Regions from separate parts of the Aeribacillus pallidus genome, predicted to be linked through region 2. Evidence: predicted binding sites of a transcription regulator. Region 2 holds the regulator's gene; the other holds the start of a gene.
The links. The regulator NrdR, encoded in region 2, represses ribonucleotide reductase genes. The targets are predictions, from matches to a motif close to AACACNATATATNGTGTT.

Region 1 (7,629 bases), on a different contig from region 2:
TATGGCACTTGATGAAGCGTTGTTAGAATGGCATAGCCAAGGAAAAATTCCACCGACGATTCGGTTCTATGGATGGAATCCACCGACATTATCTATTGGTTACTTTCAAAAAGTAGAAAAAGAAATCGATTTGGAAGCGGTTCAACGACATGGATTAGGCTTTGTTCGTAGACCAACCGGAGGCCGTGGAGTCCTTCATGAGCACGAATTAACGTATAGTGTCATTGTGTCAGAAGACTATCCAGACATGCCGAAAACGGTTACCGAAGCATACCGCGTGATTTCTGAGGGGTTATTAAGAGGATTTCAACGTCTCGGATTGGAGGCCTATTTTGCGATTCCTAGAACAGACGAAGAAAAAGATAAATTAAAAAATCCACGTTCTTCCGTCTGCTTTGATGCTCCAAGTTGGTACGAATTGGTCGTGGAAGGGCGTAAAGTAGCTGGTAGCGCCCAAACGAGACAAAAAGGAGTTATTTTACAACACGGCTCCATTTTACTAGACCTTGATGAAGAGAAGCTCTTCTCTCTGTTTAAATACCCAAGTGAACGGGTCAAAGAACGAATGAAAAAAGCGTTTAAAAACAAAGCTGTAGCCATCAACGACATTAGTCCACGTGCCATCACGATGGAAGAAGCGAAGGAAGCATTCAAACGCGGATTTGAAGAAGGCTTAAATATCGAATTACATCCTTATCAATTAAGTGAGGAAGAAGAGGCATACGTTCAAGAATTAGCACGCCGGCGGTACGAATCCGAAGAATGGAATTTTCGCCGTTAACGAGCTGTTCCTAATAAGGAGCAGCTTTTTTTATATTTCGATTTTTCTGACGATAATCCGCTTTGTTGATTTGATAGGCTTTGAAAGAATTTCGCCAATAATCAACTTCGAAAAATGTCCAAAATAAGATTTTATTCCCAGTTTTTTGTCCAAATACTTATAAATGCTCCAAGATTGACAATATTTTTTGTTTGACAATGAAGCGAACATCCGTTCAAAACATACAACATATTGTATGTTATCTTTATTTACGAGCACAATATATTGTATTTATTAGTTGATTTTATCCGAAGACTATGATACGGTAAGGATAATTCATTCATACATATTTTCTTAAACAACATGTGTAAATTTATATTTAAAGGAGTTGGAGCACATGGTAATTGCCTCGTCAAAACAAATGACCATAAATAAGGAGCGATTAAATAAGGATATACGCTTGTTCCCACAGGTTCACCCTATTACCCCTGATATGCATATTACCCATCGAGGCGTTTCCCGATTGGTCATGCTTGATCGTTATGCGTTTAAAGATACAGAAAAAATCACCTTAACCGAAGGAGATTTTGTCGTTTTAACCATTAAACAAGACCCTAAATTCCCGGCTCGTGGATTAGGATATATTTTAAAAATCGACTGGGAAGAAAAAAAAGCCAAAGTGCTTGTGGAAGAGGAATTTCGCAGCAATTTGGAAACGGACGAAGAGCGGGAAACCGGCATTGTTTTTCGTCCCCTTGATGTTATTGAAAAACCGCTGGAAGTGTACTATGAACAAATTGCCAAACGGAATGCAACGGGTCTTGCAGCTGTCGAAAAAACGGAAGAAAAACGGAAAGAATGGTTCGAAAAATTTTATCATGAACTAGTGAATCTACACTTTGTACCGGCCGGACGTGTTCTTTATGGGGCCGGAGCTGGGACGGATGTCACATATTTTAACTGTTACGTGATGCCATTTGTTCAAGATTCACGAGAAGGAATTTCGGAACACCGGAAAAAAGTGATGGAAATTATGAGCCGCGGGGGAGGGGTTGGGACAAACGGTTCTACATTACGTCCACGAAATACGTTAGCTCGCGGTGTCAACGGAAGATCTTCCGGTTCTGTTTCATGGCTCGATGATATAGCAAAATTAACGCATTTAGTTGAGCAAGGTGGATCTAGACGCGGAGCTCAAATGATCATGCTAGCTGATTGGCATCCAGACATTATTGAATTTATTATTTCGAAAATGCAAAACCCACGAATTTTACGCTTCTTGATTGAAAATACGAACGATGAACAAATTAAACGCACTGCACAAGAAAAGTTAAAATTTACGCCGCTAACTGAACAAGAACGCGACATGTATCAAGGGATTGTCAATTATAAAAACATTCCTGGAAACGGTGGGTTTTCAAAAGAAGTTATTGCGGAAGCGGAGCGTATGTTAAAAGAAGGTGGAAAATACTCCGTTCACAATCCGGATTTCCTAACTGGTGCTAACATTTCTGTTTGTTTAACAAAGGAATTTATGGAAGCCGTAGAAAACGATGATTATTACGAGCTTCGTTTCCCTGATGTAGAGTCTTATAACGAAGAAGAAATGAAAATTTACAATGAACAATGGCATCACGTTGGAGATGTCCGTGAGTGGGAAAAAATGGGTTATAAAGTACGGACGTACCGGAAAATTCGCGCAAAAGAACTTTGGAATTTAATTAACATTTGTGCAACCTACTCAGCAGAACCAGGCATTTTCTTTATTGATAATGCGAACGAAATGACAAATGCTCGAGCGTATGGTCAAAAAGTAGTGGCGACTAACCCATGCGGGGAGCAGCCATTAGCCCCATATTCCGTATGTAATTTAGCGGCAGTGAATTTGGCGAAAATGGTGAATAAAGAGACAAAAGAAGTCGACTTTGAAAAATTAAAGCGTACCGTTGAAGTAGGCGTACGGTTACAAGACAATGTCATTGATGCCACGCCATATTTCCTTGAAGAAAATAAAAAGCAAGCGCTCGGCGAACGACGGGTTGGACTTGGGGTCATGGGGCTTGCCGACTTACTGATTTATTGTGAAAAAGAATACGGTTCAAAAGAAGGTAATAAACTAGTTGACAAAGTGTTTGAAACGATTGCGACAACTGCGTATCGTGCATCGATTGAACTCGCAAAAGAAAAAGGGAGCTTTCCTTATTTAATCGGAGAAACAGAAGAGGAAACACGACGACTCCGAGAAGCGTTTATTCAATCAGGATATATGAAGAAAATGCCTGAAGATATCCGTCAATCCATTTTAGAACACGGAATTCGGAACTCACACTTATTAACAGTGGCTCCGACTGGTTCAACAGGAACGATGGTCGGTGTATCCACTGGATTGGAACCTTATTTCTCCTTTACGTATTATCGAAGCGGTCGTCTAGGAAAGTTTATCGAAGTAAAAGCAGAAATCGTAAAAGAATATTTAAACGAACATCCAGAAACGAACGAGAATGACCTTCCGCATTGGTTTGTTACGGCTATGGACTTGTCACCAGAAGCGCATGCGGATGTCCAATGCGTCATTCAGCGCTGGATTGACAGCTCCATTTCCAAAACGGTCAATGCTCCGAAAGGATACACCGTTGAACAAGTTAAGAAAGTATACGAACGGCTGTACAAAGGTGGAGCTAAAGGCGGAACCGTTTATGTTGATGGAAGCCGTGATACACAAGTATTAACCTTAAAAGCAGAAGAAAATCATACAGAAGAAGAGCATAACATGACCTTACCTGAAGAACATCCGGTCGTGTTAGTCGATACGATTCAAGATGTTCGTTCAACCGATGTCACAATCGGAAACGAAATTGGCAACATATGTCCAGTTTGTAGAAAAGGAAAAGTACAAGAAGTAGGTGGCTGCAACACTTGTACAAACTGTGGTGCCCAGTTAAAATGCGGACTGTAACTGAAATATAAGGTGTAGGGAATTTTCCTGCACCTTTTTTATTTCTTACAACCTATTCTTCCAATGAATGTACGCACTTTCACTCGTTCCCCTAGTTCTATTTTCTGCTTCCTTTGATTAAAGATGTATCAAAGAACGAGAAGGAGTTGGATAACATGTACATCGATGGGGTTTTTTCAGGGGGAGGAGTGCGAGGATACGCACTCGTTGGAGCGTACCAAACATTGGAGAAGAACGGATTTGTATTTAAACGACTAGCCGGAACAAGCGCGGGGGCGTTAATTGCCGCGCTGATTAGTGCTGGATATAAGGGAGAAGAATTATGTCAATTACTTAAACAACTCAATTTAAGCGAATTTCTCGATGAAAGAAGAACATTCATCCAATTTCCATTGGCGAAGTGGCTCTTTTTATATTGGCGAATGGGGTTGTACAAAGGGGATCAACTGGAAAAATGGGTAAATCATCATTTAGCTACGAAAGGAGTAAGGACGTTTGGTGATTTACCGCCAGGATCACTAAAAATCGTTGCGAGTGATTTAACGAACGGAAGGATATTAATTTTACCAGACGATTTAAAAATATATGGCATTGATCCATCTTCATTTCCAGTAGCAAAAGCAGTCCGAATGAGCTGCGGTTTACCGTATTTTTTTGAACCTGTAAAATTACGAACGAAGAAAGGGAGCTGTTACATCGTCGACGGTGGTGTATTAAGTAATTTTCCGATCTGGTTATTTGACCAAGATGAGACGAAAAAAGTTCGTCCGGTTATCGGTGTCAAATTAAGTCCAAAAACGAGTGAACGACCGAAGAAAAAGATTGCAAATGCGTTTGCACTGTTTGAAGCTTTATTTCAAACAATGAAAGAGGCCCATGATTCACGTTACATTTCTCGAAAACACGAAAAAAATATCATATTTATTCCAACCGCTAATTTGATTGCGACGGATTTCCACATTACAGAGGAACAAAAAGAGGCGCTCATCGAACTAGGCAAAAAAAAAGCAGAAGCATTTTTAATGAAATGGAGCTATTGAGGGGAACGGGCAAAAAGAAAAGAAGAAAATATCAAGCTATAAAGCCCGATTTTTCTTCTTACCTTTTTTTCCTTCGATGACTGTTAAATGAACGTTTGACCGTTTACGGTGTTCTTTTTTCCAACTATTTGGGCGTTTCGATTGGTCTTTTTGTTGTCGTTTTTTTAATCGTTTCTTGGATTGAAGGGCTGCTTTACGAAATGCTCGCTGCTCTTTTCTCTTAGGTTGTGCTTTCCAAAAAAGGTGATAAAAGAAGAAAAACAATCCAATGGCTACGGCAATGAACGCCAATTGCTTCAACAACTGAATCGGTTCTTGCGTAATCGTCGTTAATAGCCCGACGATGGCAAGGAGACCGATTACCGAAATAACGACAAAACGTACATTCATAGAAAGCCACCTCCTATGAGCATGATGAGCAATCTTTTACAAATTTAAACATCGATTTTGGAAATTATGAGAAGGATCGCATCCGAAGTTCCTTTTGTTCATTATTTTCCATTTTTAGGAGCTCATTAAACGCGGAAATCGCTACTTCAACTTGATCATCTGTCGGTTCTTTTGTTGTTAATAATTGTAACCAAAGACCAGGGTATCCAAGATATTTTAAAATAGGAAGATTTCTTAGTGCATTGGTAAGCTGAAGCACTTCAAACGATACACCTAAGACGATTGGAATTAAGGCTAAACGGTTCACAATTCGGACCCATAAAGGCTCTGTATCAACAAGCAAATAAACGAAAATTCCTACAATAACAGTAAATAGAATAAAGCTACTACCGCAACGGTAATGGAGCCTTGATTGTGCCTGAACGTTTTCTACTGTAAGTTCTACTCCATTTTCAAAGGCATTAATGACTTTATGTTCAGCTCCGTGATACTGAAACACCCGCTTAATTAAAGGAGTGAGGGATATCGCGTATATATATGTTAGAAGTAACAGAAATTTAAAGAACCCCTCAATTAAAATTTGGGCGGTATCACTTGAAAAAAGAGGACGAGTATATTCGGCTAAGAATATAGGAAGTAATGTAAATAGAACTTTTCCGAATAAAAAGGAGAGAACCCCAACAAGGGCTACGCCAAGAACTATTGTAATTTTTGAACTTTGTTGTTGTACGATGTGATAATCTTCTCTAGGATCGACATCAAAGCGTTCGGTAGAAAAATTCAAATGCTTTGACCCAATCGCACTTGCTTCAATAATGGCAACGATTCCACGAATTAATGGAATCTTTTTTAGTAGTCGTACCCAATGGGGAGATGACTTCGGTACATGAAAATAGTCAATTGATTGATCTTTACGCCGTATAGCAGTGACCGTATGTTTTTTTCCCCCAAACATAACACCTTCAACGACCGCTTGGCCACCATACACCGGTCTTTTTTCTTCCATGTAAATCACCAACCTATTTGTGATATACCTATGTTTGTTACCGATATTTTATCTCTATTCTACTATAAAAAAGGTGTTGGAAACTAGAAGGAAAACGTCAATCGTTTATACAATTATTTTTGAAAAAGTTCGTAGCAAAATGGACATACTACGAACAGGAGGTGGCTAATGTGACAAATGATTACGAGAAACTTGAACAAAATCAAAAAGAACAGCCAATGTCCTTATTAACGTTGTCGGTGTTAACCGGTTTTATTGGCGGAGTATTATGGAGTTTGATTGGATATGTGTCTTATTTATTTCATTTTACAACCATTTCACCAAGAGTGATTTTTGATTTCTGGGCAATTGGTGACTGGAAAAACGGGTGGATTGGAACGACACTTGCCATCATTCTCATAGGTATATTGGCAATTGGGGCGGCACTCATTTATTATGCGATGTTCCGAAAACGGGAAAGCATGTGGGTAGGAGCTGGTTATGGTCTACTATTGTTTCTCATTATATTCACGTTGTTAAAGCCAATGTTTCCAAGTGTAAAACCTCTAACGGAATTAGATGTAAATACAATTATTACCACTGTTTGTTTGTATATCTTATTTGGAATATTTGTAGGCTATTCAATTTCGTATGAACATAAAGAACAGCAACACGAAATGGAAAAAAGAATCCAACATTAGCTTCGTTTCTTCAGTAGTTTTATACTGGTGAAGTATGGTAGAATGTTCTTGTTGAACATTCTTTTTTTAGGTGACGGAAATGAAGAAAATATTATTGTTAAACGGTCCAAATTTAAATTTATTAGGAAAGCGGGAACCGACGATTTACGGTCAAACCACTCTAAAAGATATAGAAGATCACTTAAAGCAACTTGGAACATCGTACAACGTAGAAGTCGTTTCGTTCCAATCCAACCATGAAGGAGAATTGATTGACCAGCTTCATCAAGCAAACGAAGATGGCTTTGTTGGTGTTATTTTTAATCCAGGAGCCTACACCCACTACAGCTATGCACTGCGAGATGCAGTAGCTGCCATTGATTTACCTGTCATTGAAGTACATATTTCGAATATTCACCAACGGGAAGAATTTCGTCACCGTTCGGTCATCGCGCCTGTTACAATTGGGCAAATAAGTGGCTTTGGTGTCTATGGGTATGAATTGGCGCTTTTCGCTTTATTACATCATTTTAAAGGGGGAGAACTAAGTGAATAAATTAGAAAAACTTCGCGAACATCTGGCGAAGCAACAACTGGATGGGTTATTAATTACGAGTACATACAACCGTCGGTATATGACAAATTTTACGGGCTCAGCTGGTGTGGCTCTCGTTACCGAAAAAGACGCTTTATTCATTACCGATTTCCGTTATGTAGAACAAGCACAAAATCAATGTGACGGCTATGAAATTATTCAACATCAAGGATTAATTTTCGATGAAGTGGCAAAGCAAGCGAAAGAGCGTAAAATTCGCACA
Region 2 (7,629 bases):
TAACCATCACCCTATGGAAGGTGAATGAACTTGCCAGAACTGCCTGAGGTCGAAACTGTCAGAAAAACATTAGCTGATTTAGCGATTGGTCGAATCATTCGTCACGTATCCGTTTATTGGCCAAATATAATCAAATATCCAACCGTAGAACAATTCCAGCGTTCCTTACAAAATGAACGAATCGAACAAGTTGGCCGGCGTGGGAAGTTTTTAATCATTTACACGAATCGTTGGGCACTTGTCTCCCATTTACGGATGGAAGGAAAATATCGACTTCTTCCTTCCGACTCACCGCTTGAGAAACATATGCATGTCGTCTTTCATTTTACTGATGGAACGGAATTGAGATATCACGATGTTCGTAAATTTGGAACGATGCACTTGTATCGTAAAGGTGACGAATGGAAAAATCCACCGTTAAACCGATTAGGTGTGGAACCACTCTCCGATGATTTTACCTTTCAACAAATTCGTTCCATTTGCTTATCGACAAGGCGGAAAATAAAAGTGGTTCTTTTAGATCAACAAAAAATAGCGGGTTTAGGGAATATTTATGTAGATGAAGTGTTATACCGATCATCCATTCATCCTGAGCGGGCGGCTAATACGTTATCGGAGGAAGAAATCATCACATTGCATCAATCCATTCAACAAACGTTGCAGGAAGCCGTTAAGCTTGGGGGAACAACCATTCGGACGTATAAGAATACCCAAGGAAAAATCGGTACGTTTCAAACACGATTGTTAGCATACGGACGAGTCGGAGAGCATTGTCAAAAGTGTGGCCGACCGATCGAAAAAATAAAAGTAGGGGGACGGGGTACTCATATTTGTACGTTTTGTCAACGATAAAAAGTTTGAACGTGGTCAAAGCTCCTTCCATATACTTTATATTGACATTTCATAGGAAGGGGCTTTTTCGATGACACCAATCGTTTCACTGATCATGTTGGCATTTGCCGTGAGCCTAGATAGCTTTAACGTTGGCCTAACGTACGGCATGAGAAACATGAAAATACCCCTAAAATCTGTATTAATCATTGCCCTTTGCTCCGTAGGCTCACTTTTAACGGGTATGTTTGTAGGGAAAATGATTGGTGCGTTTTTTTCGTCAGAAATAGCTGATCGAGTTGGCGGATTAATTCTTGTTTTTCTTGGACTTTGGGTACTGTATCAATTGGTTCATCCGAACAACGATAAAGAGGAAAAAGAGCGTATATTATTGAATTTTGAAATTGCCTCCCTTGGCTTAGTGATTCACATTTTAAAAAAACCGTTATCTGCTGATATTGACCAATCCGGAACGATTACGGGCTTAGAAGCATTTCTACTAGGACTCGCTTTGTCCCTCGACGCTTTTGGAGCAGGCGTAGGTGCCGCCATGTTAGGTTTTTCCCCCTTATGGCTGGCGATTTATGTGAGTTGTATGAGCACATTATTTGTTTTAACGGGCCTCTCGATAGGTCGTACGGTATCTGAAATCGCGTGGATGAAGAAACTATCTTTTTTACCAGGTCTTTTATTAATTTTTCTAGGTCTTATTAAAATGTAGATATGTTTTAAGGAAGGATGGAGTAATGGTTTTGGTAATTGGTTTAACAGGTGGTATCGCAAGTGGAAAAAGCACGGTGTCCAATATGTTACGAAGTCGAGGATTTACGATTATTGATGCAGACATCACTGCACGGGAAGTGGTTCAAATAGGGGAACCAGCGTATAGAGAAATCGTTAATACATTTGGAAAAGACATTTTACTTGAAGATCAAACGATAAACCGTCAAAAATTAGGGGAAATTGTTTTTTCGGATCCTACTGAACGGGAGAAGTTAAATCGAATCGTCCATCCAGCTGTTCGAAAGCGAATGCTAGAGTTAAAGGAAGAGGCAATTCGAGAAGGCAAACAGACCGTAATATTTGATATTCCTTTATTGTTTGAAAGTAAACTTACTCATATGGTCGAAAAAACGATCGTTGTCTATGTTTCTCCAGATGTGCAGCTACGAAGATTGATGAAACGAAACAACTTCACGGAAGAAGAAGCGAAAGCTCGTATTTCAGCCCAATTACCATTAAAACAAAAGGCGGAATGGGCCGATGCCGTCATTTATAATGATGGATCATTAATTGAAACAGAACGGCAATTAGACCAAATCATTGCAGGATGGAAGTTAATACCATGATATTTCTGTAAAACCTGGCATAAGCCAGGTTTTTTATTGCGTACAAGGAAAAAATGTCTTTCAACTTAAAATTCAGAATAATAAAAAAATAATAAATAAGCAAATTAATCATTACACATTTTTGAAAATATGTTATACTAATTACGACTGGAATACCTAAAAAGTATAACGTTAATATAGGGGGAAGCCGAAAATGAAGGCAAGAATTGCAATTAACGGCTTTGGTCGTATTGGAAGAATGGTTTTTCGTAAAGCGATTTTAGACGGGAATTTAGAAATTGTAGCTGTCAATGCCAGCTATCCAGCAGAAACGTTAGCCCATTTAATTAAGTATGACACAAATCATGGTAAGTTTGAGGCAGACGTTCAAGCAGATGAAAACGCCTTAATTGTAAATGGTCATAAAGTGAAATTGCTCAATCATCGTGACCCACGTGAATTACCATGGAAAGAGCTTGATATTGATATTGTCATTGAGGCGACAGGAAAATTTAATTCCCGTGACAAAGCGGTCTATCATTTACAAGCAGGAGCTAAAAAAGTGATTTTAACGGCACCTGGAAAAAATGAAGATGTAACCATTGTGATGGGAGTAAATGAAGACGTATTAGACGTGACCAAACACGATATTATTTCGAATGCATCTTGTACGACTAACTGTCTAGCTCCTGTAGCGAAAGTATTGGATGAGCAATTTGGCATTGAGAATGGTTTAATGACCACTGTTCATGCTTATACAAATGATCAGAAAAACATTGACAATCCACACAAAGATTTACGTCGTGCGCGTGCATGTGCTCAATCCATTATTCCGACAACAACTGGAGCAGCTAAAGCTTTATCAAAAGTTTTACCTCAATTAGAAGGCAAACTACATGGTATGGCGTTACGAGTCCCAACTCCAAATGTGTCCCTTGTGGACTTAGTTGTCGATTTAAAACGTGATGTAACGGTAGAGGAAGTAAATGAAGCATTTATTCAAGCTGCTGATAGTAAATTAAAAGGAATTTTACAATTTACGACCGAACCACTTGTTTCCATCGATTTTAATACAAATCCACATTCAGCGATTATCGATGGACTATCTACGATGGTTATGGAAGGTCGAAAAGTGAAAGTATTGGCATGGTACGACAACGAATGGGGTTATTCTTGTCGTGTCGTGGATTTAGCGAACTATGTGGCTGAACAAATGAAAACTGTTGTTCATGTAGGATAATTTATATTCACAGGTTAGATGATCTTTTCCCTAATAGCTTATTTCTTTCGATATTCTGTGTTCCTGATTATATATATGTTAGTAGGCTAATTATTTGGTAAGCTCAAATAATTAGCTTTTTTTTTCTTAAACGATGCAAGATGACAAAGTCTAAGATAACGAACCGAGAAAAATGAAGTGTTATTGATTTTTTTTACTGATTTCAATTCGAAGAAAATTTCTAGAAAAAATTTAAAATCAATTATTGCAAAAAAAAATTAAACAAAGTATACTATGACTCGTGAACTTCTTAACTGTTTGTAATTGGGAAATAACTACTTAAAGGGTTAGGACCTCTTCGGACTAACTTTCCCCCGTGGTAGTTATGTTACAGGCAATCAATTTGAAATCTTTGATTAAAAAATATTAGATCAAAGGGGGAAGCGATCGATGGAAACAATGGGTCGTCACATAATTTCTGAACTTTGGGGTTGTGATTTTGACAAATTAAACGATATGGAACAAATTGAAAAAATCTTCGTTGATGCTGCTCTAAAATCTGGTGCGGAAATTCGCGAAGTAGCATTCCATAAGTTTGCTCCACAAGGTGTTAGTGGTGTTGTCATCATTTCAGAATCACATTTAACTATTCACAGTTTCCCAGAGCATGGATATGCAAGTATTGACGTGTACACTTGCGGCGATTTAGATCCAAATATTGCTGCTGACTATATCGCAGAAGCACTTGGAGCCCAAACACGTGAAACAATCGAAATTCCTCGTGGAATGGGTCCAATTCAAGCAAAAGAATCGAAAGTAAAAGCATTATAATGGAAAAGAGGTGTAGCAATACGCCTCTTTTTTTTGTTGTGCGCCCGGCATGGGTGTAATCTATAAAGTGAAAGTCCCGAACTGTGAAGGCAGAAGTAGCAGTTAGCTTAACGCAAAGGTGTCCGTGGCGACGCTTAATCTGAAGGAAGCGGGCGGCAAACTTCCGGCCTGAGGAATACGAACTTCATATAAGGCTAGGTATCACTGGGTGAGTTTGCAACACAAGACAAAGCCCTAGTCGCCCTCTCCTACTCGATTACAGGAAGTTAAACTTGTGATTTTACGTCGTTTTTTATAAGATGAAATTATAAGATTGAATCGGAGCTGATGGTATGAAATGTCCTTCTTGTCAACATAATGGAACCCGTGTGGTGGATTCACGCCCTGTTGATGAAGGGAAATCGATACGGCGGCGACGTGAATGTGAAGAATGCGGGTATCGATTTACCACCTTCGAACGAGTGGAGGAATTACCATTAATTGTCGTAAAAAAAGAAGGTACGCGCGAAGAGTTTAGTCGGGAAAAAATTTTACGTGGTTTAATTAAAGCGTGTGAAAAACGGCCGGTAGCACTTCAACAATTAGAAGAAATTACGTTAGATATTGAAAAAGGGCTTCGGAATCAAGGGGTTACCGAGGTAAAAAGTGAAGTGATCGGAGAGCTCGTGATGGACCGTTTATCCAAAGTTGATGAAGTTGCTTACGTTCGTTTTGCTTCTGTTTATCGGCAGTTTAAAGACATTAACGTCTTTTTAGATGAACTGAAAGAATTAATAAAAAAGGAGCAATCTAATTAAGAGCTAGAGGCGAACTCTTAGCTCTTTTTTTCGACTGTCTTATTTTTCGTAAGAAAGGTTGAAAGCAAATGTCATTATCTCATCATTGGAATGAAGTTCAGCCTGTCGATGTGTATCGAGTAAAAGTGAACGGTATTTTAACGGAATACGACCAAAAAGTGATTACGTATTTATATCAACCGCTCATTGGACCGATTTGCTTAAGTTTATACACAACCCTTTGGAGCGATGTACAAGTCCATACAATGTGGGGACGCGAATGGACTCATTACCATCTCATGAATATGATGAATGTAAGCTTAAAGGAAATCTATGAAGCCCGGTTAAAGTTAGAAGGAATTGGTTTGTTAAAAACGTTTGTCAAAGAAACAGAAGAACAAAGGTTTTTTATTTATGAGTTGCAGCCACCATTAGATCCTGAACGATTTTTCTCAGACGGAATGCTTAACGTCTATTTGTATCAAAAAATTGGGCGAAACCATTTTATGAAGGTCAAATCACTGTTTTTAGCAGAAGATCTTCCACAACGAGAGTACGCCGATATTACCCGTTCCTTTCAAGATGTGTATACGTCCGAAAAAATGAGCAAAGTTGATGAAGAAGCATTAACATCCAGTCAAGCGGAACAAGGGACTATTTTTTTTGAGCGTAAAAAAGGAACCTCTCCTGCATTAGATGACCGTCACTTTGATTTTGATTTACTGTTGGCTGGACTAACCGAGGCGATGGTTCCACGCCGTTCCATCACTTCACGTGTGAAAGAGGCAATTATTAAGCTATCTTATTTATATCAAATCAATGCGATTGACATGAAAAACATCGTCTTAAGTTCGGTGAATGTTGATCAAACGATTGATATTGAAGCGCTTCGAAAAGCCGCCCGAGATTGGTATCAATTGCATCACGAAAACCAGCTACCGGAACTAGTTGACCGCATACAACCGGTTGAGCATCGAACAGAAGCTACACCGAACACGGAGGAGGAACAGCTTATTTCTTATTTAGAAACAACCTCTCCTCGACAATTGTTAATTGACATATCAGGTGGTGCCACACCAGCAAAGTCCGAATTAAAAATTATTGAGGATGTCATGTTTCAACAAAAATTACTTCCTGGCGTTGTCAACGTATTAATTCATTATGTGATGCTGAAAACGGATATGAAACTCACGAAAGGGTATGTCGAAAAAATAGCGTCCCATTGGGCGCGAAAAAATATTCGAACGGTTCGGGAAGCGATGGAATTAGCCAAAAAAGAGCATCGACAATATTTAGATTGGGCGGAAGGGAAGAAAAATCATTCAACGAAACGAAAACCAGTCCGAACGGAAAAGCTACCGGACTGGTTTGTAGAAGAAAAAAATAGGAATACCCAAACCTCGTCAGAACCGGAACTTGATGACTTTGATTACGAAGCAGAAAAGCGTAAACTAGAAGAAGAGTTGCGGCGTCCAAAAAATTAGGGGGTGTAACCTTGGAGCGAATTAACGAAACCCTACAAAAATTGGCGAAAAACGAAAACTTTCAACAACGCTACCAATCCCTTAAACAAGAAATTCTGCAACATCCAGATATCATTGATTTTGTAGAAAAATATGAAAACGATCTAACATCCAGCATTCTGGAAAAAAGTTTGGTGAAGTTGTACGAATATATCTCACAAACGAAAGAATGTCGCCGGTGCGAGAGCTTAGAGTCGTGTGTGAACATGATGAAAGGCTATCAACCTGAACTGATCTTTAATGGGCGAACGATTGAATTACAGTATCAACGCTGTCCACAAAAAGTAGTGTACGATGAACGAAAAAAGACAGAAAAATTAATCCGGAGCATTTATGTTCCCAAAGACATTTTAGAGGCTTCCTTTGAAGAAATTGATTTAGAAGGCGTTTCCCGCTTAAAAGCCGTCAAGATGGCGAAAGAATTTTGCGATCAGTTCGAACCGGGTAAAAAGATGAAAGGACTGTATATTTGGGGACGCTTCGGTGTTGGGAAGTCATATTTGTTAGGAGCGATTGCCAATCGTTTAGCGGAAAAGCAAATTGCTTCGGTCATCGTTTACGTCCCTGAGTTTTTCCGTGAAATGAAACAATCGTTAAATGATATGTCGTTAAATGACAAATTAGATGCAATCAAGAAAGCACCAGTATTAATGTTAGATGATATTGGGGCTGAATCGATGTCTAGTTGGGTAAGAGATGATATTTTAGGAACTATTCTCCAATACCGAATGCTCGATCATCTCCCAACGTTCTTCTCTTCTAATTTTAATTTTGACGATTTAGAGCACCATTTAACTTATTCTCAAAGAGGGGAAGAGGAGCGTATAAAAGCGGCCCGTATTATGGAACGAATTAAATATTTAGCTCAGCCGATCCAGTTAGAAGGACCGAATCGTCGCTTTATGTAAGCCGATTCGGTTCATTATTTTTTGCTCACTTATTTCGGGGATAAGTGGAAAAATTCAGAAAAAAGTGAACAAACTCTTGAGGAAAGTGGACACACCCCCAGAGATAACTGGAGATTTTTTAGTAAAAGGCTATGTTATATGTCATTATTGATTTTTAGCAAGTTATTCACACGGCGGCTTGCACCTTGCCCGCGTAAAGCGTCCGCCTACAGC

Region 1: a site for NrdR is predicted at 1,035-1,052, ahead of ABES52_RS07850 (vitamin B12-dependent ribonucleotide reductase). Genes of this name have one in related genera too.

What each region holds. Positions count from the first base shown of each region.
Region 1 covers NZ_JBCNBW010000034.1:60,941-68,569, forward strand. Annotated here, with positions in the region: gene ABES52_RS07845 (lipoate--protein ligase family protein) at 1-781, shown strand, start outside; gene ABES52_RS07850 (vitamin B12-dependent ribonucleotide reductase) at 1,158-3,716, shown strand; gene ABES52_RS07855 (patatin-like phospholipase family protein) at 3,872-4,756, shown strand; gene ABES52_RS07860 (SA1362 family protein) at 4,793-5,146, opposite strand; gene ABES52_RS07865 (DUF1385 domain-containing protein) at 5,211-6,152, opposite strand; gene ABES52_RS07870 (YqhR family membrane protein) at 6,323-6,832, shown strand; gene aroQ (type II 3-dehydroquinate dehydratase) at 6,912-7,367, shown strand; gene ABES52_RS07880 (M24 family metallopeptidase) at 7,360-7,629, shown strand, end outside.
Region 2 covers NZ_JBCNBW010000036.1:108,333-115,961, forward strand. Annotated here, with positions in the region: gene polA (DNA polymerase I) at 1-3, shown strand, start outside; gene mutM (DNA-formamidopyrimidine glycosylase) at 31-852, shown strand; gene ytaF (sporulation membrane protein YtaF) at 923-1,552, shown strand; gene coaE (dephospho-CoA kinase) at 1,578-2,180, shown strand; gene ABES52_RS09505 (glyceraldehyde-3-phosphate dehydrogenase) at 2,374-3,399, shown strand; gene speD (adenosylmethionine decarboxylase) at 3,829-4,209, shown strand; gene nrdR (transcriptional regulator NrdR) at 4,542-5,006, shown strand; gene ABES52_RS09520 (replication initiation and membrane attachment family protein) at 5,075-6,469, shown strand; gene dnaI (primosomal protein DnaI) at 6,481-7,416, shown strand.